DNA from 2 places in the Adlercreutzia rubneri genome. Region 2 is predicted to be linked to the other one. Evidence: predicted binding sites of a transcription regulator. Region 2 holds the regulator's gene; the other holds the start of a gene.
What was found. Region 2 encodes LexA, which represses DNA repair genes until DNA is damaged. Its sites were predicted from a motif close to CNAACANNTGTTNG; they were not measured.
Positions count from the first base shown of each region.

Region 1: a site for LexA is predicted at 4,951-4,964, ahead of GO707_RS09245 (putative DNA modification/repair radical SAM protein). Genes of this name have one in related genera too.

Region 1 is NZ_WPOO01000016.1:41,931-53,694, reverse strand. It holds gene GO707_RS09265 (NAD(P)-binding domain-containing protein) at 1-162, shown strand, start outside; gene GO707_RS09260 (radical SAM protein) at 305-1,237, shown strand; gene GO707_RS09255 (DegV family protein) at 1,432-2,334, shown strand; gene GO707_RS09250 (TIGR03915 family putative DNA repair protein) at 2,376-3,332, opposite strand; gene GO707_RS09245 (putative DNA modification/repair radical SAM protein) at 3,342-4,859, opposite strand; gene GO707_RS09240 (Rpn family recombination-promoting nuclease/putative transposase) at 5,095-5,946, opposite strand; gene pyrE (orotate phosphoribosyltransferase) at 6,185-6,868, shown strand; tRNA gene GO707_RS09230 (tRNA-Thr) at 6,969-7,043, shown strand; gene GO707_RS09225 (hypothetical protein) at 7,628-7,924, shown strand; gene GO707_RS09220 (M42 family metallopeptidase) at 8,003-9,172, shown strand; gene smpB (SsrA-binding protein SmpB) at 9,178-9,645, shown strand; gene GO707_RS09210 (hypothetical protein) at 9,862-10,494, shown strand; gene bsh (choloylglycine hydrolase) at 10,620-11,573, shown strand; RNA gene ssrA (transfer-messenger RNA) at 11,669-11,764, shown strand, end outside.
Region 2 is NZ_WPOO01000001.1:199,724-211,487, forward strand. It holds gene GO707_RS00870 (prenyltransferase) at 1-675, opposite strand, end outside; gene GO707_RS00875 (hypothetical protein) at 784-1,335, opposite strand; gene GO707_RS00880 (hypothetical protein) at 1,456-1,965, opposite strand; gene dut (dUTP diphosphatase) at 1,980-2,414, opposite strand; gene nrdR (transcriptional regulator NrdR) at 2,418-2,864, opposite strand; gene lexA (transcriptional repressor LexA) at 3,160-3,798, shown strand; gene hflX (GTPase HflX) at 3,918-5,240, opposite strand; gene dapF (diaminopimelate epimerase) at 5,396-6,319, opposite strand; gene miaA (tRNA (adenosine(37)-N6)-dimethylallyltransferase MiaA) at 6,386-7,336, opposite strand; gene miaB (tRNA (N6-isopentenyl adenosine(37)-C2)-methylthiotransferase MiaB) at 7,329-8,687, opposite strand; gene GO707_RS00920 (stage V sporulation protein S) at 8,699-9,031, opposite strand; gene GO707_RS00925 (ATP-binding protein) at 9,155-10,240, opposite strand; gene rny (ribonuclease Y) at 10,244-11,764, opposite strand, start outside.

The sequences.
Region 1 (11,764 bases), on a different contig from region 2:
GAGCAGGCCTATGGGCACCCTGCCTCCGAGGAGGACGAGGACTGGAGCGCCTACGACGACGAGGACGGTTGCGGCCACGACCACTTCCGCGAGGATCACGACTACGACGACTATGACGACTTCGCTCCCTATAACGACGACTTCGACTACTCGAACAACTAGTTGTGACTCGCCGGAATCAGAGCTGCGCGATACCTTGATTCGCTCAGACAGTCCTCGCTCGGCGGAAATGCCCACAGGGCATTTCCGTTCGCTACGGAACTCGCTCGGTCAAGGCATCCCGCATCCCCTCTACGCGTTGCCGTTGTCGTGCGAGCTGTGCCCCCGGAGGTGTGGCGTTGATCGGGCGGCGGGGGAGCGCGGGGTTTGCGGAGCTGCGGGCGAGGTGCTCGTGGCCCGGGCGGCGCTGCACTTCTGGGAGGAGCCGCCGATCTCCGGCGAGGACGGCAGCGGCACCATCTTCTTCTCCGGCTGCCCTCTGCGTTGTGTTTATTGCCAGAACGCCTCTATCGCTCTGGGCGAGGCGGCCCGGGCAATCACTGTCGAGCGCTTGGCCGCCATCATGGGCGAGCTTGAGGCGGCCGGGGCGCTGAACATCAACTGCGTGACGCCGACGCACTTCGCGCCGCAGATCCGCGCGGCGGTTGCCTTGGCGCGCGAGCAGGGCATGGCGCTGCCGGTGTTGTGGAACACGGGCGGCTACGAGACCGTGGAGGCGGTGCGCGGCAACGTCGGCTTCGTGGACGCCTACCTCACCGACTTCAAGTACGCCGATGCGGCGCTGGCGGCTCGCTACTCCCATGCTGCCGACTACCCCGAGGTGGCCCTCGCGGCGCTTCAGACCATGGTAGAGGTCGTTGGCGCCCCGTGCTATGACGAGTTCCGCGGCCAGGAGCGCCTCGTCTCCGGCGTGGTGGTGCGCCATCTCATGCTGCCCGGGGCCCTGGATAACTCCAAGGCCGTGGTGCGGCTTCTGCACGAGCGCTTCGGGAGCGATGTCCGGCTCTCGCTCATGAACCAGTACACGCCGGTGATCGCTCAGGCCGCTGCAGCCGGCGACAGGCGGGCGGCCGCGGCCCTGGCGGCGAGTCCCGAGCTTGCGACCACGGTACCCGATTCCGAGTACGAGCAGCTGCTCGATTTCGCCGATGCGCTGGGAGTGGAGGACTACTTCTGGCAAGAAGGGGGAGCCGCTGAGGAGAGCTTCATCCCGGCCTTCGACTTCACGGGCGTGTAGCGCCTAGCTGCCAGCGGTATGCGAGAGTATTAGCCGACTTTTGGCTCAACGGTCGCATGAACTTCTCCTCTGCGCGCGTTTTCGAGCGTGCACATGGTGTACGATAGCAAAAATGCCCATCGCGGCCGCAGCGTCGCGATACGCCGTCGCGTGCGGCGCGGATGCCTTCGGGTGCCTCGCTGAAAGGAGAAGTCGTGGTCAAGATCGTCACCGATTCGGTCGCCTCTATCCCCGCCGAGGTGGTGCGGGAGCGCGATATCGAAGTCGTCTCGCTGTTCGTGAATCGGGATGGTCGTGAGTACCGCGAGGCCGACATGGACGTCGATGCATTCTATGAGGATATCGCCGACATGATCGACAATCCGCCTACGTCGAGCCAGCCCTCGCAGCATGCGATGGAGACGATTTTCGAAAAGGCGGCGCAGGCGGCCGATGAGGTGCTCGGGGTTTTCATCTCGTCGAAGATGTCCGGAACGTTCGAAGGGGCGGTGCGCAGCGCTCGGGCCTGCAAGGAGCGCTACAAGCAGTTCCGCTGCACGCTGATCGACTCGACGTCGAACTGCGGCGATGAGATGTTCGCGGTGCTCGATGCATGCGATGCGCGCGATGCGGGCGGCGATCTGACGCGGTGCGCGCAGGCGGCGATTGATTCGGTCGTCTCGTCGCGGTTCATCTTCGCTCCGGAGAGCCTTGCTTTTTTGAAGGCGGGCGGTCGCATTGGAGGTGCGTCGGCGTTGCTCGGCGGTCTGCTGCAAATCTCCCCCGTGCTCACGGTGGCCGATTGGGAGACATCCACGTTGGCGAAAGTGCGCACGTGGAAGAAGACGCTTGCTCGCATGGCAGACGTCTTCAAAGAGGAGATCGAGGCCTTTGGGCTCAAGCGCGTGGTGGTGCACTACATCGGATCGGCGGCCCCCGCCATCAAATGGGCGCGCGAGGCTATCGAGCCGGCGGTGGGACACGCGGTGGAGGTGCTGCCCGTCAGTCCGGTCATCGGCGTTCACGTGGGGCCGGCCGTAGGGATTGCCTATGAGTGCGAGTGCCCCGTGCCCGGCAAGCTGACCGCCCCGACCGGCGAGCTGGTATTCAGCTTGTAGGGCCGTCGTCGCACCGGCGGGGATGTTTGCGCGGCCGCGGCTCACCCGCGTTCAGCGTAGCGCGGGCGCAGGGCGGCAGGGCTTTCCTGCAGCTCGGTGAGGTTCTTCCAGAAGCGCTTGGGCATGAATTGACGGCGCAGCTCCGGGTGGTAGCGGGCGTCGATGGAGACGCTTTTGTAGAAGGTGCGCCAGGCCTCGCTCATGAGGGCCTCGTCGGCGGTGCGGTCGGGCAGCGCTCGTTCCAAGTCGCCGGCGCCCTCGGTGTTCACCAGCTGCCAGTCGCCGCCGTCGTAGACGCCGGCGAGATGGTGCACCTCGTCGTAGATGATGAAGGGCTGCACGCCGAGACGTTCCACGAAATGATCCATGATAAGCGGCACCACCGAGGCTTTCGGGTTCACGCGGGCGAACCATACATCGGCTCCTTCGCCGGCGAGGTGCTGGAAGCGCACGAACTGGCGCATATGCTCGCATTCCTGACCGACCGAGCGCGAAATGCGGAAGAGCCGCTCCACGGCCGGATGCGTGATGTCCGAGAAGGCGCGGCCCCGCTGCTTGGGGCACGGCCCCATGCCGCCGCGGCCTGCGCAGGAGGCGCGCTTGCGACAGTGCTCGCATGCGCGATGCTTTTGCTCGTCGATGGCATAGCGCACGAAGCGGTAGACCGCCGTGCCCGCACCCGGCTCGTCCGAGCAAGCGGCGCGGGTCACCGCCAGGGCTGCCGCGCGGCCGCACTGGCGGCGCAGGGTGCCCATGACGCGCAGGGCCCGGTCCTGGTCGGTGGGGATGAGCGACACGCGCTGGCCGAGACGGAGCTGCAGACGCTCTTCCGGCGCGATATCGGTGGGATGCTCGTGGCGCTCGTAGGCGGCGAAGACAGCCGAGAGCAGCCCTTCCAGGGAGCCGTCGTAGGCGTAGGCCACCTCGTCGTAGATGTCGGGAGGAGGGGAGGGCGTCGCAGGGGCGTCTTCCGCGGATGCGTTCGGGATATGCTCCATGGCGCCCACCTAGGCCACCGAGAGCAGCGGGCTGTCGAGCGTTTTGCGGCCGTCGGCGATCGAGCGTTCTGTGGCCGATGCCGCCTCGGTTGCGATCGCTTGCCGTCCGTCCGCCGTCCCGGTCGTCTCGAGGGCCCGGCGCTGGGCGGCAAAGGCGACCTCGCGGGCGGTTGCCGCATCGGGGCTCGTCTCGGGCAGTACGGGCGGTGCCTCCACGGTTTCGAAGAGGCTCATCTGGCCGGCTGGGGCGCGGTCGGCGCGGCGCCCGTGGCGACCGCCGTCGATAGGGGCCGAAAGCCGCGCGTGCAGGGCCTCGCGGGAGAAGTCGATCCCCGATCCGCCCCAGGCGCCGTTCATGGTGATGAAGTAGCGGGCGCGCTTATAGGCGATGCCGAGCTTTCTCAGCTCCGCCTCGCCGAGGGTGGATTGCCGTCGTGCCCGACAGATGAGCTTGGCGCCGCGCACGCCGATGCCGGGCACGCGCAGAAGCGCCTCCAAAGGCGCGCTGTTCACCTCCACGGGGAAGAAGTCCAGGTGGTTCAGGGCCCAGTTCGCCTTCGGATCGACATCGGGGGCGAGGAAGGGATTGTCCTCGTCGATGATCTCGCTCACGTTAAAGCCGTAGAAGCGCAAGAGCCAGTCGGCCTGGTAGAGGCGGTGCTCGCGGTTCAGCTGCACGGCGTCGGTGGCGGGCAGGAGCGGGTCGGCCACGACGGGGAGGTAGGCGCTGAAGAACACGCGCTTCAGCGACAGGTGGGTGTAGAGGGCCGCTGACAGATTCAAGATCTGGTAGTCGCTTTCCGGAGTGGCTCCGACGATCATCTGGGTGGACTGGCCCGCCGGCGCGAAGGCCCGTGCCTTCCGGGCGTTCTTCTTGGTGAGGTACACCGTGGTGCGCTTCTTCGCCAGCGAGCGCGATTCCGCATCGTCGGCGATGGAGTCGCAGATATGCCGCATGGGGGCCAGGATGGACGCACGCGACTTGTTGGGGGCCAAAAGCCCCAGGCTCTGCCGGCTCGGCAGCTCCAGATTCACCGAGAGGCGGTCGGACAGGCGCCCCAGCTCGTCGATGAGCTCCACCGAGGTGCCGGGGATGGCCTTGGTGTGGATGTAGCCGCGAAAGCCGTACTCCTCCCGCAGGATGCGCAGAGCCGCTATCATGAGCTCGGTGGTGCGGTCGGGGCATCCGGCGACGCCCGAGGAGAGGAACAGCCCCTCGATATAGTTGCGACGGTAAAAGCCGATGGTGAGGTCGGCCAACTCGCGGGGCGTAAATGCGGCTCGGGGTGCCTCGGCGTTGCTCGCGCGGTTCACGCAGTAGCAGCAATCGTAGACGCAGACGTTGGTCATGAGCACCTTAAGCAGCGTGACGCAGCGCCCGTCCGGCGTGAACGAATGGCAGCATCCCGCCTGGGTGGCCGCGCCCAGCTGCCCGGCCTTGCCCGCGCGCTGAACCCCGGAGGAGGTGCAAGCTACGTCGTACTTCGCCGCATCGGCCAGAATCTCCAGCTTCTCGATGACGTTCACCGCGCAACCCCTTCCCGTCGCCAAGCATCTTCCGGCCCGCAACTCTTTACGGGCACACTTGTTCGCCCGAATGAATGTACGCTATACTACCCGAATAGATGTTCGCGTGTCAATGGGTTGAACATCGCCGGTTTGCTTGCGGCGTATGCCTTCTGGGGTCGGGAGAGGAGTGTGGCGGCGAGGGGTTTGCGAAGGAGGAGACTTCGTTGTCGTCGGTTCGCGATGGCTCCTGCTTTTACGAGTCAAGCTCCTCGAGCAATTCCTCACGGTATTCCGCATCGGTCGCCGCACGGCGGGCGTCCTCGAAGCGACCGGCATCCATAAGCTGAGCTATCAGCTTTCCAAGTTGGTCGGCTCCTTCCGCCCGTCCCGCGGCCCTACCCTCGGCCCTGCCCTCGGCTCTACCCTCGGCTCTACCCTCGGCTCTACCCTCGGCAAGCCCCTCCTCACGGCCCTTCTTCTGCAGGAGGCGGCCTTGGGCGCGCATATCCTCTTCCAGCGTCAGCATGACAAGAGACTCCTCTCTCCATGGGGCGTCCTCGTTGGCGGCCTCCACGGCGGCCGCGAGATCGGCGGTAAGGCCGTCGCCTCCGACCTCCTCGGTGGCGACGTACCGAAGTAAACCACGAAGCGGCCCATCTGGCAACATCTCCCAAGCGGAAGCGTTGAGCACGACCCATTTGAAGCCGTGCCCAAGTACCACGGATCCACTCTCATCGCATATCATGTCGAAGGTGTAGACGGGGAGCCCCTCCTTGAACTCGTCGTGTAGGCAGATGAAAACGATAAAGCTCTCGGGCAAACTGTCGTAGGTGGCTCCCGGGCGCAGCATCGCAGTGTCCATGGCGCTCTGGTAGTAGCGCATGCGTCGACCCAGGCCCTCGCGGGAGTAGGTCTGCATCTCCACGTCGTAGAGCGCGTCCGAGGTGCGAACCCAGGCGTCGAGGCGCACTCCGTGGGAGCCGACGCGGGGCTGCAGGGTGCGCTCGGCGACGACGTTGCGCACCTCGTCCACGGGTACCCCGAGGGCCGTTTCCAGCACTCGGCGGCACAGATCGGGGCGCTCCTCCATGATTCTGTCAAACATGGGGTACTCGCTGAACAGAAGGTTTCTCGACATCTAGGCCGTCCTTTCACCGGGGTTTGGATCGTGCCATGCTACGCGATCCGAACCGCAGAAATGACGCAGGAATGTCCCGGTTCGTTCCCCGCGCCATCCGTGCTGGAGCCGCACTTTGATCGATTCGGGGAAACCGACGAGGAAATCGGGTATCATGGTGCCCATAGGAAACATGAGGGAACTCCTCACGGATGAAAGGGCGGCTATGGAGGCTTACAAGCGCGAGTTCATCGAGTTCATGGTGGAGAGCGATGTGCTGAAGTTCGGCGACTTCACGCTGAAGAGCGGGCGCAAGTCGCCGTTCTTCATGAACGCGGGGGCGTACGTGACCGGCGAGCAGCTGCATCGGCTGGGGCTGTACTACGCCCAGGCCATCAACGACAACTTCGGGCTCGACTTCGACGTGGTGTTCGGGCCGGCCTACAAGGGCATCCCCTTAGCGGTGGTCACCGCCATGGCGCTGCAGGAGCTCTACGGCAAGGAAGTGAAGTACTGCTGCAACCGCAAGGAAGTGAAGGACCACGGGGCCGATGCGGGCAACCTCTTGGGCGCGGAACTTCACGACGGCGACAAGGTCATCATGGTGGAGGACGTCACCACTTCGGGCAAGTCCATCGACGAGACCTACCCCATCTTGAAGGCCGCTGCCGATGTGGATGTGCGCGGGCTCATCGTGTCGCTCAACCGCATGGAGGTGGGGAAGGGCGGCGTCACCACGGCCCAGAAGGAGATCGAGGCGAAGTACGGCTTCCCGGTGGCCTCCATCGTGTCCATGGCCGAGGTGAAGGAGTGCCTGCACAATCATGAAGTGGCCGGGCGCATCGTTATCGACGACGATATCGCGGCCGCCATCGACGCCTACTACGAGCAGTGGGGCGCCAAGGAGTAGAGAATCCGCGGTTGCAACTTCCCTAAACCGGGACGTTGTCGTACAATGGGCCGACGCGGAACGGCATCGATGGGGAGGGTCGGCCGTTCACGCGCTCGTCGCCGGTGTGGCTCAACGGTAGAGCAACTGATTTGTAATCAGTGGGTTGCGGGTTCGATTCCTGTCACCGGCTCCAGAACTTTAGCGAGGTCATCTCTCGTTTTCGAGCGATGGCCTTTCGCTTTTCGAGGGCTCGTCTTGCGCGGACGTGCCAATTGTGCGCCAGCGGCTTGGAGGGCATGGCCTTGGTGTCCTCTGATGCGGGTTTCTGCTAACCGACCTTTTTCCAAGCTTGAAGTGGCTTGGAAATCACGAAACATCGGTTTCTGACCAGAAAATGATGTTTCCAGCTCTTCAAATGGCTTAGAAATAGCGAAACATCGGCGTCAACCGGGCTTCAGAGGCCTCTTTGTAATACACGACCTGGGAAAATGTCCTCTTCGGTATTACAACATCGCCGAAAAAGGCCTTCTCGTCCGATGTTTCGTGGTTTTCAAGCCATTCCAGCCGATCGCTCGACGAAACTCCGTCAAACTCTTGCCACTGCGGGTTCCGACTGTTGTTTTTCAGCGATCTTCAAAGGAGAGAGCATCCAAAGGGGAAATCGTTCGAGCGGCGTAGGGCGTTTTCTTCGCGCGTCCTGAGGATGGCACGCCGCGCGGATCTGCGTGCTCTGCTATCATGGCTCGGGAACGTTTGAGAAAGGAAGCGCGCGAGTCTATGGCAACCTACATCGCTCACTATCAGTCGCCGAAGGGCTCCTACGACCGTGAGCGCGGGCTCTTCGAGTTCGAGAGCGACGCGCGGGCCGGCACTAAGGCCAACGCCCACGATGCGCGGATGAAGATGCTGGAGCTGTTCGGCGCGAGCGCGGTGTCGTGGACTATCGAGAAGGTGGAGCGGGCCGGCGCCGCCCCCGCCGAGAAGCGGGAGAAGACCACCGACGGCCAGCTGGCGCTGGATTTCCGTCCTCCCAAACCCGAGCGCAAGCGAAAGCATTCGAAGGGATACTGGTAAACGAGGCCCAAGGCGCAAGGTGACGGCGCGAACGCAGCACAACGAGCCTGCTCACCGGTGGATCGAACAGGAGAACCAATGAAGAAGAAACATCTGAAGTTTTTGAAGCAGTTGGTGGAGACGCCCTCGCCGACGGGCTTCGAGGAGCCGGCGGCCGCGTTGGTGCGCGAGAGGCTCGCTGATGTGGCCGACGAAGTGGCCACCGACACCATGGGCTCGGTGCGCGCGGTACTCGAGGGCCGCGACGCCGGTGCGCCCTCGCTCATGCTGGCGGCCCATATGGACGAGATCGGCCTCATGGTCACCTACATCTCCGACGAGGGCTTCCTCTCCGTGGCCTCTTTGGGCGGCGTGGACGCGGCCATCCTGCCCGGCATGCGGGTCGACGTGCACACCGCTTCCGGCACCCTCCGCGGCATCGTGGGCTGCAAGCCCATCCACCTCATCGAGCCGGACGAGCGCAAGACGGTGACGCCGCTCTCCTCCCTCGTTATCGATTTGGGCATGAAGCCCAAGCGCGTGAAGAAGCTTGTGCGGGTGGGCGACCCCATCACGTTCGGCGTCGGATTCGAGCGGTTCGGCGACGACATGGCCGTCTCGAAGTGCTTCGATGACAAGTGCGGCGTGTGGATCGCCTGTCGCGTCATGGAGAAGCTGGCCCGCGCCGGCCGCGCCCCGGGCGACTTCATCGCGGTGGCCACCACTCAGGAGGAGATCGGCACCCGCGGCGCCATGACAAGCGCCCATGCCGTGAACCCCGACGTGGCGCTCGCCTTCGACGTCACCCACGCCACGGACTATCCGGGCATCGACAAAACGAAGTACGGCAAGATCGTCTGCGGGGCGGGTCCGGTCATCGCGCGGGGGCCGAACATCAACCCCGTGGTGTTCGAGCGCCTTGTGGCCGCTGCCGAGGCGGAGGGCGTTCCGTACCAGCTGGAGGCCGAGCCGTCGGTCACCGGCACCGACGCCCGGGCCATCCAGGTGACGCGCGGGGGCATTCCCACAGGCCTCATCTCCGTGCCGCTGCGCTACATGCATACTCCCACCGAGGTCATCTGCCTGCGCGATTTGGAGGCCACGGTGCGCCTCATCACCCGCTTCGCACAAGACCTCGCCCCCGACACGAGCTTCGTGCCGGGGCTGGGCGGCGCGGTGACCGAGAATGCGGAAGGGAAGGCCGCCGGCGCCGATGCCGATGCCGATGCCGACGCGTCCGACGCTTCCGCCGCACCCGAGGGGGCGTGAGGGCCGTGCCGAAGCGCGAGGAGAAGACCATCGCGAAGAACCGCCGGGCCTTCCACGACTACGAGATCTTGGAGACCTACGAGGCCGGCATCGAGCTGACGGGCACCGAGGTGCGCTCGCTGCGGGAGAACAACTGCCAGCTCACCGATTGCTTCGCCCTCATTCGGAACGGCGAGGTGTGGCTCAACAACGTGCACATCTCGCCGTACTCCAATGGCAGCATCTTCAACCCCGACCCCGACCGGCGCCGGAAGCTCCTGCTGCACAAGAAGCAGATTCGCTACCTGGACGCGAAGGTGGCCGAGAAGGGCCTGGCCATCGTGCCCTTGAAGATGTACTTCAACGAGGACGGCCGGGTGAAGGTGGAGCTGGCGCTGGCCCGGGGCAAGAAGCTCTACGACAAGCGCGCCTCCATGAAGGAGCGCGACACCAAGCGCGAGATCGACCGCGCGCTGAAGGAGCGCGTTCGCTAGGCCGGGGTCTGCGGGGCTGCGCCGCGCGCCGGCGTTCGGTTGCGCCACCGCCTTCGCTCGGTGTCTGCGGGCTGCACGACCGGCGTCGCGCCTTGGCACGTTCACGCTCGGTCAACGAAACGGCGCGGGAGGGCCACGGCGCGGGAAGTCGTGGCATCATAGGTTCGGCGGGCGAGGTCGCCCGCGCACGTACATCACGAGGTTAGGAGTCTGGCAATGGGTCTTGACGAAGAGCTTGAGAGCATGGAAGAGGTCGGCGAGACCGATGCCGAGTGGACCGACCAGGAAACAGAGCTGGAAGACGCCGAGGACGACGAGGACGCCCTCTTCGACGCCGATGAGGAGGATGCCGCCGAAAGCGACTTGGAGCACGCCTACGACAGCTTCATGACCGACAACGAGGCCGACTACGACGGCTGGGATCCCGACGAGGTGCCCGAGGCCATCCAGGCCGAGGAGGACGCCGACATCCTGCACTCGGAGGGCTATCACATCGAGGAGGAGCCCGAAGAGGAGAGCGAAGTCATCGAGATGGAGATCGAGGACGGCGATGTCTATGCGGTGATCGTCGACGAGCACGACAACGAGATCGGCTTCATCTTGCTCGACGAGGACGGCAACGAGCAGGAGTACTACTACGTCGCCGAGGACAACGACGGCGACGGCGTGCGCGTGGAGCGCACCTCGGACGGCGATGAGTTCGACCTCGGCATCAGCCGCGAGGGCGTGGCCGCCGCCACCAGGGACGTGAACGCCATCTACAAGGACGGCGTTCAGGTGGCCGCCGAGCTGAAGAGCACCTTCGACGAGATCTCCGATTCGCTGAGTTTCCTTAAGAAGAAAAAGTAACGGCGACAAGGCGCTGTCGAAACGACAACGGAGACGGCCCGCATCGGCGAACGTCGGTCATCGGGGCCTACCATGAATGGGAGCGATCGGTTGGGTCGCTCCCATTTCGTCGTTAGGAGATCATTATGTGCACGGGCGTTCGTTTTGCCGATGCAGCCGGCAACTTGTATTTCGGCCGCAACCTCGATTGGTGCGAGAGCTACGGCGAGGGCGTGGTCATCACCCCGCGAGGGGCGTCTATCCCCACGCAGTTCCTTGGTTCGCTGAGTCCCGAGCATGCCTGCGTGGGCATGGGCATCGTCGTGGGCGGCGTGCCGTGCTACTTCGATTGCGCCAACGAGGCGGGACTCGCCATCGCCGGCCTTAACTTCCCCGGCTACGCCCAGTTCGCCGAAGCTCCCGAAAAGGGAGCGGTGAACGTGGCGGCCTACGAGTTCCCTCTGTGGGTGGCGGCGAGCTTCTCCACGGTGGCCGAGGTGCGCAAGGCGCTTAAGGACGTTGTCATCGTGGCCAAGGCGCCCAGCGAGGGCTATGGCGTGGCCCAGCTGCACTGGCTGGTAGGCGATGGGAAGGAGTCCATCGTCATCGAATGCCAAGCCGACGGCATGCACGTGTACGACGACGGGCTGGACGTGCTTACCAACCAGCCGCCCTTCCCCTGGCACACCGAGAATGTGCGTAACTATATGCACATCGAGACCGCGCATCCCGAGCCGGTTGCGTGGACGCGCGACACCCTGCGCGCGTTCGGCAGCGGCGCGGGCATGATCGGGTTCCCGGGCGGCTACGACCCGGCCAGCCGCTTCGTGCGGGCCGCCTTCCTGAACGCGCATTACCCCGCAGAAGAAGGAGAGGCCGCCAACGTGACGCGCCTGTTCCGCACGCTTGAGGGCGCGTCCATGTGCAAGGGCGGGGCGCAGATGGCTGACGGGCGCTTCGAGTACACCATGTTCTCCGACGGCTATTCGGCGGCCACCAAGACCTATTACTGGTGCACCTACGACGAGCCGGCGCGCCAGAGCGTGTGCATGGACGATTACGACCTGAACGGCACCGAGCTCATCCGCGTGGCGGCCTAGCGCCGCAGCAGCACGGGTGTGCCGCGGTAGCGGGGCCGATGATGCGGCTCTTGACAGGAGCGTCGCGGCCGCTAGAATAAATCGACAACCCTTAAGGGGGCGACTGGTTTCGACATGGTAAGTTCGAAACGAGGAGCAGGCCGTGGTCTCCTCGCCACGCTAAACAGGGGTACCGTCAAGTTAATTGGCAA
Region 2 (11,764 bases):
CAGCACCGGCAGCGTGCGGCGGGAGGCCTCGATGTCCTTTTCGATATCGCAGGTGTTGTTCGTCATCATGATGAGGCCCACGCCGATGATCGTGGGCGTGGCCCAAAGGAGCGCCATGAACGTGAACGTGCCCGAGAGTACCTGGTAGCTTGCCAGCGGAATAAGACCGCCCATAACGATGCCGCTCACCGCCTCGCCGACGGGAAGGTAGGAGAGAGGCGTCTTGCCTCCGGAGTACATCACGACGATGACGGCTCCGATAAGCGCGATGACGAGGGGGACAGGACCCGCTTTCCAAATAACGTACAGGCCGAGCAGGAAGGCCACGGTCAGAAAGCCGATGGCCAGCCCGAGGGCCGAGCGCGGATTGACGTCGTTGTAGACGAGCACCGAGTCTGAGGCCTCCACGTTGTCCTCGGCTGTATCGGTTCCCTTGATGAAGTCGAAGTAGTCGTTGAAGGTGTTCACGGACGCCTGCATGAGGATGCAGATGAGGAGCAGAAGCCACGCCATGCCCACGTCCAGCGACCCGGTGTTGGCCAAGGCGCAGGCGGCGGCCACGAGCACGGGCATGATGGCCGCCGGCCAGGTATGGGGCGCGGCCAGTTGAAGAGCGAGGCGAGGGGAGAGGGGAGTCGTCGCTCCCCCGCTGTTCGTTTTTGTATGGGAACCCATGTTCGATTTCTCTTTTCGTCGCGAGAAGCATTGTCGATTACCTGGCATTATAGAAGAAGGGCGCCCCAATGGAGCGCCCTTCAAAGGGTTTGCGCGTTGACGGCGCGTTTAGTTGGTCATCAGCGCGGCCGCGATGTCGCCCGAGGTGGACGAGGCCGGCTCCCAGGTTCCGTCGACCTTGGTGTAGGTGATGGTGATGGGCTGGGTGGCCGCCAGCTCGACGCCGTCGAGGGAGCCGATGACGATCTCGCCGATCTTCTGGTTGATCTCGTCGTTGGAGAGAGCGGCAAGAGCATCGGGATCGGCGGTGACCTCGTCCACGGCCGTCTGCAGCGCCTGCAGGTAGCCGGTATAGCTCTTGCAAGTAAGGGTGATCTGGGCCGTGGCGCTGTCGCCGTCGACATTGATCGAGTCGATCGCGTAATCGAAGCCGCTCAGGTAGGACTTCATGAACTCGACGCCGTCGATGCCGTAGACCGAAAGCTGGCTCATGTCGATGGACTCGGAGAACTCGTTGACGAACGCGTCGTCGATGTTCTTAATGCTGTCCAGTTCGGACGCGAGCGATGCGCGGATGGCGTCTTCATCGCTCGTGCCGCCCGAGCAACCGGCCAACCCGACCATTCCAATGGAAAGCGTCAAAAGAGCAGCGAGAACCACTAGAAAACCCTGTATAGTTGATCGTGATTTCGATTTTACATAATCCATATTATCAGCCTTTCTTGTCAATCTTTTCAGAAGCCCTCCAACTTGAAACATTTTACCGTATATGGAAGGTGTTTAGCCCCAGGCATTGCCGCTGCCGCCGGATGGCTGCGCGGTGATGGTGGCGCCCTCGCCGAGGATCGAGGTGAAGTCTCCCGTTTGCATGGCCTCCATGAGCACGGGCATCATGAGCGCGATGCCGACGATGTTGACGATGAGCGCAATGGCGCTGATGGCGAGACCCCAGATAAGCGTCTGGCGTACCGTGGCGGCATAGACCTTCTGGCGACCATCGACATCGTCTATCACGTGCTTGATCTTAACGAAGCCGACAATGGCGCAGACGAGGCCCACCGTGCTCAGCATCACGCCGCCGATGATGAAGGAGACTGGACCTGCAATGGCGGCTACCGTCGAGAGCGTGCGGGCGGATTTCAGGTCGGCGTCGATGAGCGCCCGTCTCTGATCCTGCGAGGGCTCCGTCGACGGCTCGGGTCGCTGGGGATTTTCGGGAGTCGTCTCCGGAGCTCCCAGCTGCTGGGGCTCGGGCGTTTCTTCGGGTTTCGAATCGCGGTGATCGGTCATAAAGGACACTCTTTCTAGGAAAGGCCGCTGCTTCCGAAGCCCTGCGCTCCGCGCGAGCTCTCGGGAAGCTCATAAGTGTTATGTAAAGTAATGGTGGGGGTAGCGATGATCACGAGTTGGGCGATGCGCTCGCCCTTTTCGTAATTGAACACCTCCGTTGGATCGAGATTGATGAGCGGCACCTTGATCTCCCCCCGGTAGCCGCTGTCTATGAGGCCCGGGGCGTTCACGATGGAGATGCCCTGTCGTGCCGCCAGGCCGCTTCGGGGAATGATGAGCCCCGCATAGCCCTCGGGAACGGCCAAGGCGATACCGCAGGGCACGAGTGCCCGCTCGAAGGGCAAAAGCGTGCCGCCCTCGGCGGCGCGCAAATCGAGACCCGCATCGCCCGGACGGGCGTAGGCGGGCGCTTCCAGGGTCTCGTCGAGCTGCTTGAAAAGAACGTCCATGGATCAGCCCAGCTCTTTCAGGGCCTCGGAGAACTCCTCCACATTCTGGAAATCCTTGTAGACGCTGGCGAAGCGAATATAGGCAACGTCATCCAGAGTGGCCAGACGGGCCAGTACCAAATCGCCCAAATCGCGCGATTTGATCTCGTTGCGCTGACTCGATCGCAATTCCGCCTCGATGCTCGTGATGAGTCCGTCGATCTTCTCGGGCGTGATGGGACGTTTCGCGCAGGCGATGAGCAATCCTCGCATGAGCTTCTCGCGGTTGAAGACCTCCGATGAACCGTCGGCCTTGATGACGAGAATGGGATTTTCGGCGAGCCGCTCGTAGGTGGTGAATCGCGTGCCGCACTGCAGGCATTCGCGACGGCGCCGGATAGAGGCGCCGTCGTCGGCCGATCGCGAGTCGACGACTTTCGATTCCTGGTAGCCACAGGAAGGACAGCGCATAGGTTCTCCTTCTCACTTTGATAAGTTGATTGCTTATCATACCCTATCAGACCTAGCGCGCTCCCCTCTTCAAAACATTGCTACCTTCACGACACCCGCCCTCGACGCTCTAGGCGAAGAAGATGAGGAATGACGCGATGGTGCTGAGCGTGAAGGCTATGGAAAATTCGATGCGTGCCATTTTTTACTCCTGACCTCTTGCGTAGAACCTTTGTTCGCAGTTATAATAGAGCGAACAAAGGTTCACGTCAAGAGATTTTTCAAACAAATGTACGCTTTTGTGAAAGGATGCGCTATGACCCAGAAAGTGACCAAGCGGCAACAGGCGGTTCTCGACTGCATCGAAGCGTGCATTCGCGAGAAGGGCTACGGCCCTACGGTGCGCGAGGTGTGCCAGAGTTTGGGGCTCTCCTCCCCTTCCACCGTCCATGTCCATTTGAAGGCACTTGAAGACAAGGGCTTCATCAAGCGCGACCCCCTTAAATCCCGCTCCATCGCGCTTACCTATCCCATCGAGGAGGTTCCCTCCCCTGTCACGGCTTTCGCGGCCGCCTACAGCAAGCTCGTCAATGTGCCCTTGGTGGGCAACGTGGCTGCCGGCTCCCCTATTCTCGCCGAGGAGAACATCACCGACACCATCACGCTGCCCACCGATATCGTCGGCGATGCCCCCTCCTTCATGCTCTCGGTGCGCGGCGAGTCCATGATCGAGGCCGGCATCAACGATGGCGACTACGTGGTTGTGAAGGAGCAGCCGGTGGCCAACAACGGCGATATCGTCGTGGCCATCATCGACGACGGCGCCACCGTCAAGCGCTTCTTCCGCGAGGCCGACCATATCCGCCTGCAACCGGAGAACTCGACGATGGATCCCATCATCACCACGGACTGCTCCATTGCCGGCAAGGTGGTGGCCGTGTTTCGGCGCCTGTAGCGCCTTCGCCGCGCCGATAGGCCGCGAGTCCTCCCCTTTCGGTCAATCAAGAGCGCCCCTGCTCCGGATGCGAGGATCCGGAGCAGGGGCGCTCTTTCGTTTCTGGAGCGGTGGTTTCCTCAAGCGTCGACGTCCGAGACAAGGTAAGGGGAGAACGCGCTGACGAAGGCAGGGGCCGCGAGCAGCTGCAGGCGCGTGCCCGTGGCCTCGTGGCTCTCGGAGATGATGTGGCAGCGCTCGTGGGCCAGCGATACCAAATCCCCCCGTTGGTACGGCACGAGCACGTCCAGCTTGGCGTCGGCGGACGAGGCGGCCTGGGCGATGGCGCCCACGAGTTCCTCTATGCCCTCTCCAGAGCGGGCGGACACGAACCGGGCGCTCGGATAACGCCTTTTAAGGCCGGCCAGCGTCTCGGCGTCCAGCAGATCGCATTTGTTGAAAGTGGCGATCGTGGGAATGCTCTGGGCCCCTATCTGGTCGAGCACCTCGCACACGGCCTCGATCTGCCCCTCGAACTCCGGCGAGGAGGCGTCGATCACGTGCAGGATGAGGTCGGCTCCGGTGATTTCGTCGAGCGTCGACTTGAAGGCCTCGACCAGGGTGGTGGGCAGCTTCTGGATGAAGCCGACGGTGTCGGTGACGGTGACCTCGCGGCCCTCGGGCAGTTCGAACTTGCGGGTGGTGGAGTCCAGCGTGGCGAAGAGCTTGTCGTAGCTGAGCACGTCGGCTCCGGTGAGCCGGTTGATGAGCGAGCTTTTCCCGGCATTGGTATAACCGGCCAGTGCCACTTTGAACATGCCGCTGCCGTACCGGCTCTCACGCTGCAACGAGCGCACGTCGGACAGACGCTCAAGCTCGCGGCGAATGCTCGTGATGCGCTTGCGCACCATGCGGCGGTCCACCTCCAGCTGGCTTTCGCCCTCACCGAAGCGGGATCCCACGCCGCCTCCCATGCGGTTCGAAGCGAGGTGGGCCCACATGCCGCGCAGGCGCGGGTACAAGTACTGGTTCTGGGCGAGACGCACCTGCAGACGCCCCTCCTTGGAGGTGGCGTGCAGGGCGAAGATGTCCAGAATGAGGGCCGTACGGTCGATGACCTTCACGGACTTGTCCATGACCTTCTCCAGATTGGCCTGCTGGGAAGGTGTCAGCTCATCGTCGAAGATGACGAGGTCGGCCTCGTGCGACCGTGCCAGCTCGGCGATTTCGTCGGCCTTGCCCGTGCCGACGAAGGTGCGCGGGTTGGGCGCGTCCAAGCGCTGGGTCGTCGTGGCCACCACATCGGCTCCGGCCGTATCGGCCAGACGTTCCAGTTCGGCCAGGGAAGATTCCAAGGGCCACGGCAGCCCCGGGCGCTCGACGCCCACGAGAACGGCGCGCTCGCGGCGCTCCTCGGCCTTGGTGGCCGGACCCTTTTGGATGACGGATTCGTATTCGGTCATAGCATGCTCCTTTGCTTCAAGTAACGACGGATCCCATGAGGGGAAGGCGGTGCAAGTGGTCGTTACAGGCGCATGAGCATCACTCCTTAATCGTGGCGCGGCGTTGCGCCGGTGAAACGGGGGCTATCATAGCACAACAGCAGCGCCGGAGAAGCTCACGGCAGCACAATGGTTCCCGAGAAGCTCTCCGTTGCCGGTCCCGTCATGGATATCGTGCCATCCTCGTTCCAGCAGATGTGCAGTAGGCCGCCGCTCAACAGGAGATCGTTCTCCCTGCCGGCCCGACCGGTGAGGCAGGCGGCCGTGTTGGTGGCGCAGGCGCCGGTGCCACAGGCCAAGGTCTCGCCGCAGCCCCTCTCCCATACGCGCATGGCGATGCCCTCATCGGTGACGGAGGCGAACTCGACGTTGGTTTTCTCGGGAAATACGGGATGCGTCTCGAAGAAGGGGCCGGGAAGATCGATGCGCAGGGTCGAGAGGGATTTCTCAGCACCAGCGGGGAACAGCTCGTCGGGCAATGCCGCCCAATCGTCCACGAGGCAGACGGCGTGGGGGTTTCCCATGGAGACGCACACGAATTCGAAGGTTCCCCACGGCGAATCGAGGCGCAGATGCCCCACATAGGGCGCACCATCGGTCGCGCGGGAGTCCGGCGCGGCATCGACGGGCACGAGCACGGGATCCAAGATGGGCGCGCCCATGTTCACGGTCGCCTCGGTCATCTTCCCCTCCGCATCCACGGAAAAGGCGATAGGGCGCGGGCCGGCCAGGGTGTCGGCCACAAGGCTGCCCGAGGCAACGTCCGCCAGCTCGCGATCGACGAGGTACTTGGCGAAGCAGCGCACGCCGTTGCCGCACATTTGGGCCAAGGTGCCGTCGGCGTTGATGTAGTGCATGTAGCCGTCTCCCTCTTCCGAGAGAGCCGGCCGCACGAGGATGACGCCGTCGGCGCCGATGCCGAAGTGGCGGTCGCACAGATACGACACCTGCTCGTCGGTCAGATCAAGAGCGCAGTCGCGATCGTCGATGAAGACGAAATCGTTCCCGAGACCGTGCAATTTGGCGAAGGACAACTCCATGGGACGCTCCTTTTAGGCGGCAATTGAGGGGGCGGAAGCTCTCCTCGACGACCCGGAAGGGCCGCTTCAACCATGGTAGGCGTCCAATGTTTCCAACTGGGAAAGAATCTCGGCGGCCACGGCTTCGGCATCGCCGACATCGGCGTTCACCCAGCGGATGCGCTTATCGCGGCGGAACCACGTACGCTGGCGCTTGCCGTAGCGGCGCGTGGCCGTCTTGATGGCCTGCACGGCCTCCTCTAGCGTGATGTTCCCATCCAGCGCCTCGACGATCTCCTTGTATCCGATGGCCTGGGGCGCCGTGACGCCGTCGCGGAATCCGGCGGCCAGCAGGCCCCGCACCTCGTCGACGAGCCCTGCGGCCACCATGGCATCGACCCGGGCGTCGATGCGCTCGTTCAGGATAGCCGGCTCCGCGGCCAGCCCGAATTGCACGGCTGGAACGAAGGGCGCCACGGTGGCGAGCCGCTGTTTCTGCTCGGCGTAGCTGGCACCCTCCTCCAAAAGCTCGAAGGCACGCACGACGCGCCGCACGTTGTTGGGGTGGATGACGGCGGCGCTTGCGGGATCGCGCGCCTCCAGCGCCTCCCGCAGGGCTTGGTTGCCGTGTTCCTCCGCATAGGCGGTCCAGCGTTCGCGGACGGGGTTTTCCACCTGGTCGCCCTTGGGGAAGGCGAAGTCGTCGATGGTCGCCTGCACGTACTGGCCGGTGCCGCCGCAGAGCACCGCTCTCTTGCCGCGGGCGTCAATATCGCGAATGCAGTGCCGGGCGAACGCCTGGAACAGGGCCGCCGAGTAGGGCTCGCCGGGATCAACGAGATCGAAGCCGTGATGGGGCACGCGGCGCTCAGATGCGGGAAGCTTGCCCGTGCCGATGTCCATGCCCCGGTAGATCTGCATGGAATCGGCGCTCACCACTTCCCCGCCGAGGCGCTCGGCGACGATCTGGGCCGCGTCGGTCTTGCCCGAGGCCGTGGGCCCCACGATGGCGATGACGGGTGCGGAAAGCTCAAGCATGGACGATCGTGCCCGAGAGATACCAGGTGCGGGCTTCCTCGATGGTCACGGGCACGATGCGCCCCACCAAAGACGTCGCGTCCGCACCAGCGGGCACCGGCGCGTGAACGGTCTGGTTCTTCGGGCTCTTGCCGGCCAAGATGGAATCGTCGCGCTTGGACGTGCCCTCGACCAGCACGGGCACCGTGGCGCCGAGCTCTGCCTGGTTCGCCTCGAAGGCCTTGCGTTGGACGAGATCCACGAGCCGGTCGAAGCGCTCCTGGATGACCTCGCGGGGCGTGTCGTCGTCCATCTCCGCAGCAGGGGTCCCCTCGCGCTTGGAGTAAATGAACGTGAACACCTGGCTGTAGCCGACTTCCTCCACGAGGCGATAGGTGTCCATGAAGTTCTCTTCGGTCTCGCCGGGAAATCCCACGATGATGTCCGTGGACAGGGCGATGTCGGGACGGGCGCGGCGAAGCTTCTCGATAAGGCCGAGGTAGTGCTCGCGGGTGTAGCGGCGGTTCATGGCCGAGAGGATGCGGTTCGAGCCCGACTGCACGGGAAGGTGCAGCGCCGGCATGAGCGAGGGCAGCGTGGCGAACAGCCCGATGACCTCGTCGGTGAGATCCTTCGGGTGACTCGTCGCGAAGCGGAGCCGCTCGATGCCCGCGGCGTCCACGGCCCGAAGGACATCCGCGAACCGCGGCTCGCCGTAGAGGTCGCGCCCGTAGGAGTTCACGTTCTGCCCCAGCAGCGTGATCTCCTTGACGCCCGCTTCCGCATAGGAGCGCGCCTCGGCGGCGATGTCGTCCAGGGGCCGCGACTTCTCGCGCCCGCGGACGTAGGGCACGATGCAGTAGGAGCAGAAATTGTTGCATCCCACGGTGATGGGCAGCCACGCCGCCCAGTCGTGCTCGCGCACCGTGGGCAGGGCGGAGGAGAACTCCGCTCCCCCCTCAATCACTTCGGCGGCGCGGCCGTGCTGCTCGATGGCGCGTCGGAGAAGCCCCGGCAAAGAGCCCAGATTGTGAGTGCCGAAAACCACATCGAGATGGGGAAGCGCCGCAAGCAGCTTGTCGCCGTCGCGCTGGCCGATGCAGCCGCCTACGGCGATGTAGCGCTTGTCAAGGGGCGTGCCGTCGCGCAAGGGGATGTTCTTCATGGAGGCGACCTGCCCGTAGAGCCTCGTGTCGGCAGCCTCGCGGACGCAGCACGTCATGAACACGACGATGTCCGCCTCCTCGATGGTTTCGACGGGCAGCGAGCCCAGGCCCTCCAGCATGCCGGCGACCCGCTCGGAATCGTGCTTGTTCATCTGGCAGCCGAAGGTGTGGATGCAGAAACGAGTTCCCTCGAAGACGTTGCTCATAGCAAAACCCTCTAATGAACCGCGGCCGCATCGACGATGGGGGCGATCGCGGCGGCGCCCCGCGGCTCGACGGCGAAGCGGATGGCCGTGCGGTACTCGCCGTCGATGACGATGTCCGCGAAGGAGGGGATGCAGCAGATCTCGATGCCCACCGGCGAGAGGAACCCGCGGGAGATGGCCACGGCTTTCACAGCCTGGTTCACCGCACCGGCCCCCACGGCTTGAATCTCCACCGACGCCCCGTCTTTGATCATGCCGGCGATGGCGCCGGCAACGGAGGCGGGAGACGATTTGGAGGATACTTTGAGGCACCCGATGGAGGGCTTGGTTTCAGTGGTAGACACAGCTGGTCCTTGTCGTTTGTGGTGCGGTTCTTCTCTGGATGTGGTTCGTTTAGCGGGCGCCCGTGGCGCCTTCAGCCCGAATATTCTACCTGTTGCACCCGAGTGGCGCAACCGCGCGCTTCCTTAGAGCGACGTGCGGATGGGAACGGTGATGCGGATGGCTTCCTGGCCCACGATGACCTCCGCCTCGCCCACCGCTTCCAGATAATACGTTTCCGCCACGGGCTCCATGAGCCGGCCGATGCCGCGCTTCAGCGCATCGATGTCCTCGGGAGCCAGACGCAGGGAGCGGGCGTTCTTAGAATTTCGCCGGCGCTCGGATGGGCGATGGGCCTGCCGCGGGAACGATTCGGCGGCCAAACGCTCGGTTAAGGGGTCGAGCGCAGCGATGGCCCCGTCGAGAATGCGTCGGGCCGAGCGCTCGGAGAGCGGCAGCCCCAGGGCCTCGCAGCGGTCCGCGAGGTCATCGGGGCCGGCGGCCAGGGCGAGGCGCTTGACGAGGGGGATTCCCGTGCCGTCGCCCCCGAAGGCGCGCACGGCCGGGGAGAGCGAGGCGAGGCCCAGTTGGTACAGCGTCGCTGCCACCTCCACCGGGGTGCCGAGATACACGGAGAGGTCGCCGCGGTGCTCCAAGGCGAATTCCGCGGCCGTGCGCACGATGTTCTTGGGGCCGCGCATCGCCCACGAACCGGAAGGCTCCTGCTCGAAACGGGGAAACGTCGACTGATCCGCCTTCTCGGCGAGGCTTTCGGTGTCGGTGGCGACCGTGAGGCTGGTGCCGAGCCCCGGCTCCGATTGCAGCACCCGGGCTTCTTCGGCGTTCACGGAGATAGAGTAAAGGGCCATGCCGCGCCCGTGCATGCCCCACTTGTCCATATGCGCGCTATCGAGCTTCGAAGTGACGCGCGGTTCGAAGATGCGCTCGTGCTGGGCAGCGGGAATGCCCTGTCCGTCGTCGAGGACGGTGAGCAGACGTTCGTTGCCGGTCTTCTGAGTGGCGAGGAAGATGCGGCTGGCGCCGGCATCGCGGGCGTTGCGCAGAAGCTCGATGACAACGTCCTCGCTCGAGCGGATGTCCTGGGCGGCCTGGCGTCGTTCGGCCTCGGAGGACCGGAGGCGGACGAAGCCGTCTCCGAGGTCATCCTCGACCCGGAGACGGCTCTCGCCGCACACATCGTCTATGAAATCGCTGAGGGTATCGCCTTCCATGGCCTACTTGGCGTAGTCGACCGCACGGCTCTCGCGGATGACGACGACTTTCACCTGGCCCGGATACTGCATCTCGTTCTCGATCTGCTGGGCGATGTCGTGGGCCAAAACGACGGATTCGGCCTCGTCCACCACTTCCGGCTCTACCATGACGCGAACCTCGCGGCCTGCCTGGATGGCGTAGGTGCGCTCGACGCCCTTGTGCGAGTTCGCGATCTCCTCGAGCTTCTCGAGGCGCTTCACGTAGGCGTCCAGCGTCTCCTTGCGGGCACCGGGACGGGCAGCGGAGACGGCGTCGGCGGCCTGAATGAGCACATCGACGACGGAGTTGGCCTCCACATCGTTGTGATGGGCCTCGATAGCGTGGACGATCTCGGGGCGCTCGCCGAAGCGACGGGCCAGATCGGCGCCGATGACGGCGTGGCTGCCCTCGACCTCGTGGTCGACGGCCTTGCCGAGGTCGTGCAAAAGGCCGGCCCGCTTGACGGGAATGGGGTCGAGCCCGAGCTCGGAGGCCATGACCGAGGCCAGATAGGCCACTTCGAGCGAATGGTTCAGCACGTTCTGGCCGAACGAGGTGCGATAGCGCAAACGTCCCAGGGTGTTGACGAGCTCCGGGTGGAGATCGTGGATGCCCGCATCGAACGTGGCCTGCTCGCCGGCCTCGTGCACCCGCTGGTTCACCAGCTTGACGGCCTTGTCGTACATCTCCTCGATGCGCGCGGGGTGGATGCGCCCGTCGGCGATGAGGTTCTCCATGGTGACGCGGCCGATCTCGCGGCGCACCGGGTCGAAGCAGGAGATGGTGACGCACTCCGGCGTGTCGTCGATGATGAGGTTCGTGCCGGTCAGCTGCTCGAAAGAGCGGATGTTGCGGCCCTCGCGGCCGATGATGCGGCCCTTCAGATCGTCGGAGGGGATATGGATGGTGGACACCGTGCTCTCGGCGGAGTGGTCGGCGGCCACGCGCTGGATGGCGAGGCTCAAGATCTCACGGGCCTTCTTGTCCGCCTCGGCCTTGGTACGCGTCTCGGCATCGCGAATGATGACGGCCGATTCGCGGGTGACCTCGTCGTGGATAGTCTCCAGCAGCTCCTCTTTGGCCTCCTGGGGGCTCATGCCCGCAGCGCGCTCGAGGGCCTGGTTGATCTCGATCTGGGCCTCCTCGCGATGGCGCTCGATGGCATTCTCGGCCTCTTCGACATCGCGCTCGCGGCGCTCGACCTGTCCCTGCAAAGACGAGAGCTGGTGCTCGCGGGCATCCAGCGACTCGACGCGGCGATCGAGGGATTCCTCGCGCTGGGCGATGCGGTTCTCGGCAGAGCGCACCTCGCGCATGCGCTCCTTGTTCTCCTTCTCCATCTCCTGCTTGTAGCGAAGGGCCTCGTCCTTGGCTTCCACGGCGGCTTCACGTCGGAGCGTCTCGGCTTGCTTCTTGGCATCCTCGACCAGGCTTGCGGCCTCGCGGGCAGCGTTCTTGGATGAGGAGCTGGCAATGAGTCGGTTGACGATGAAACCGAGGAC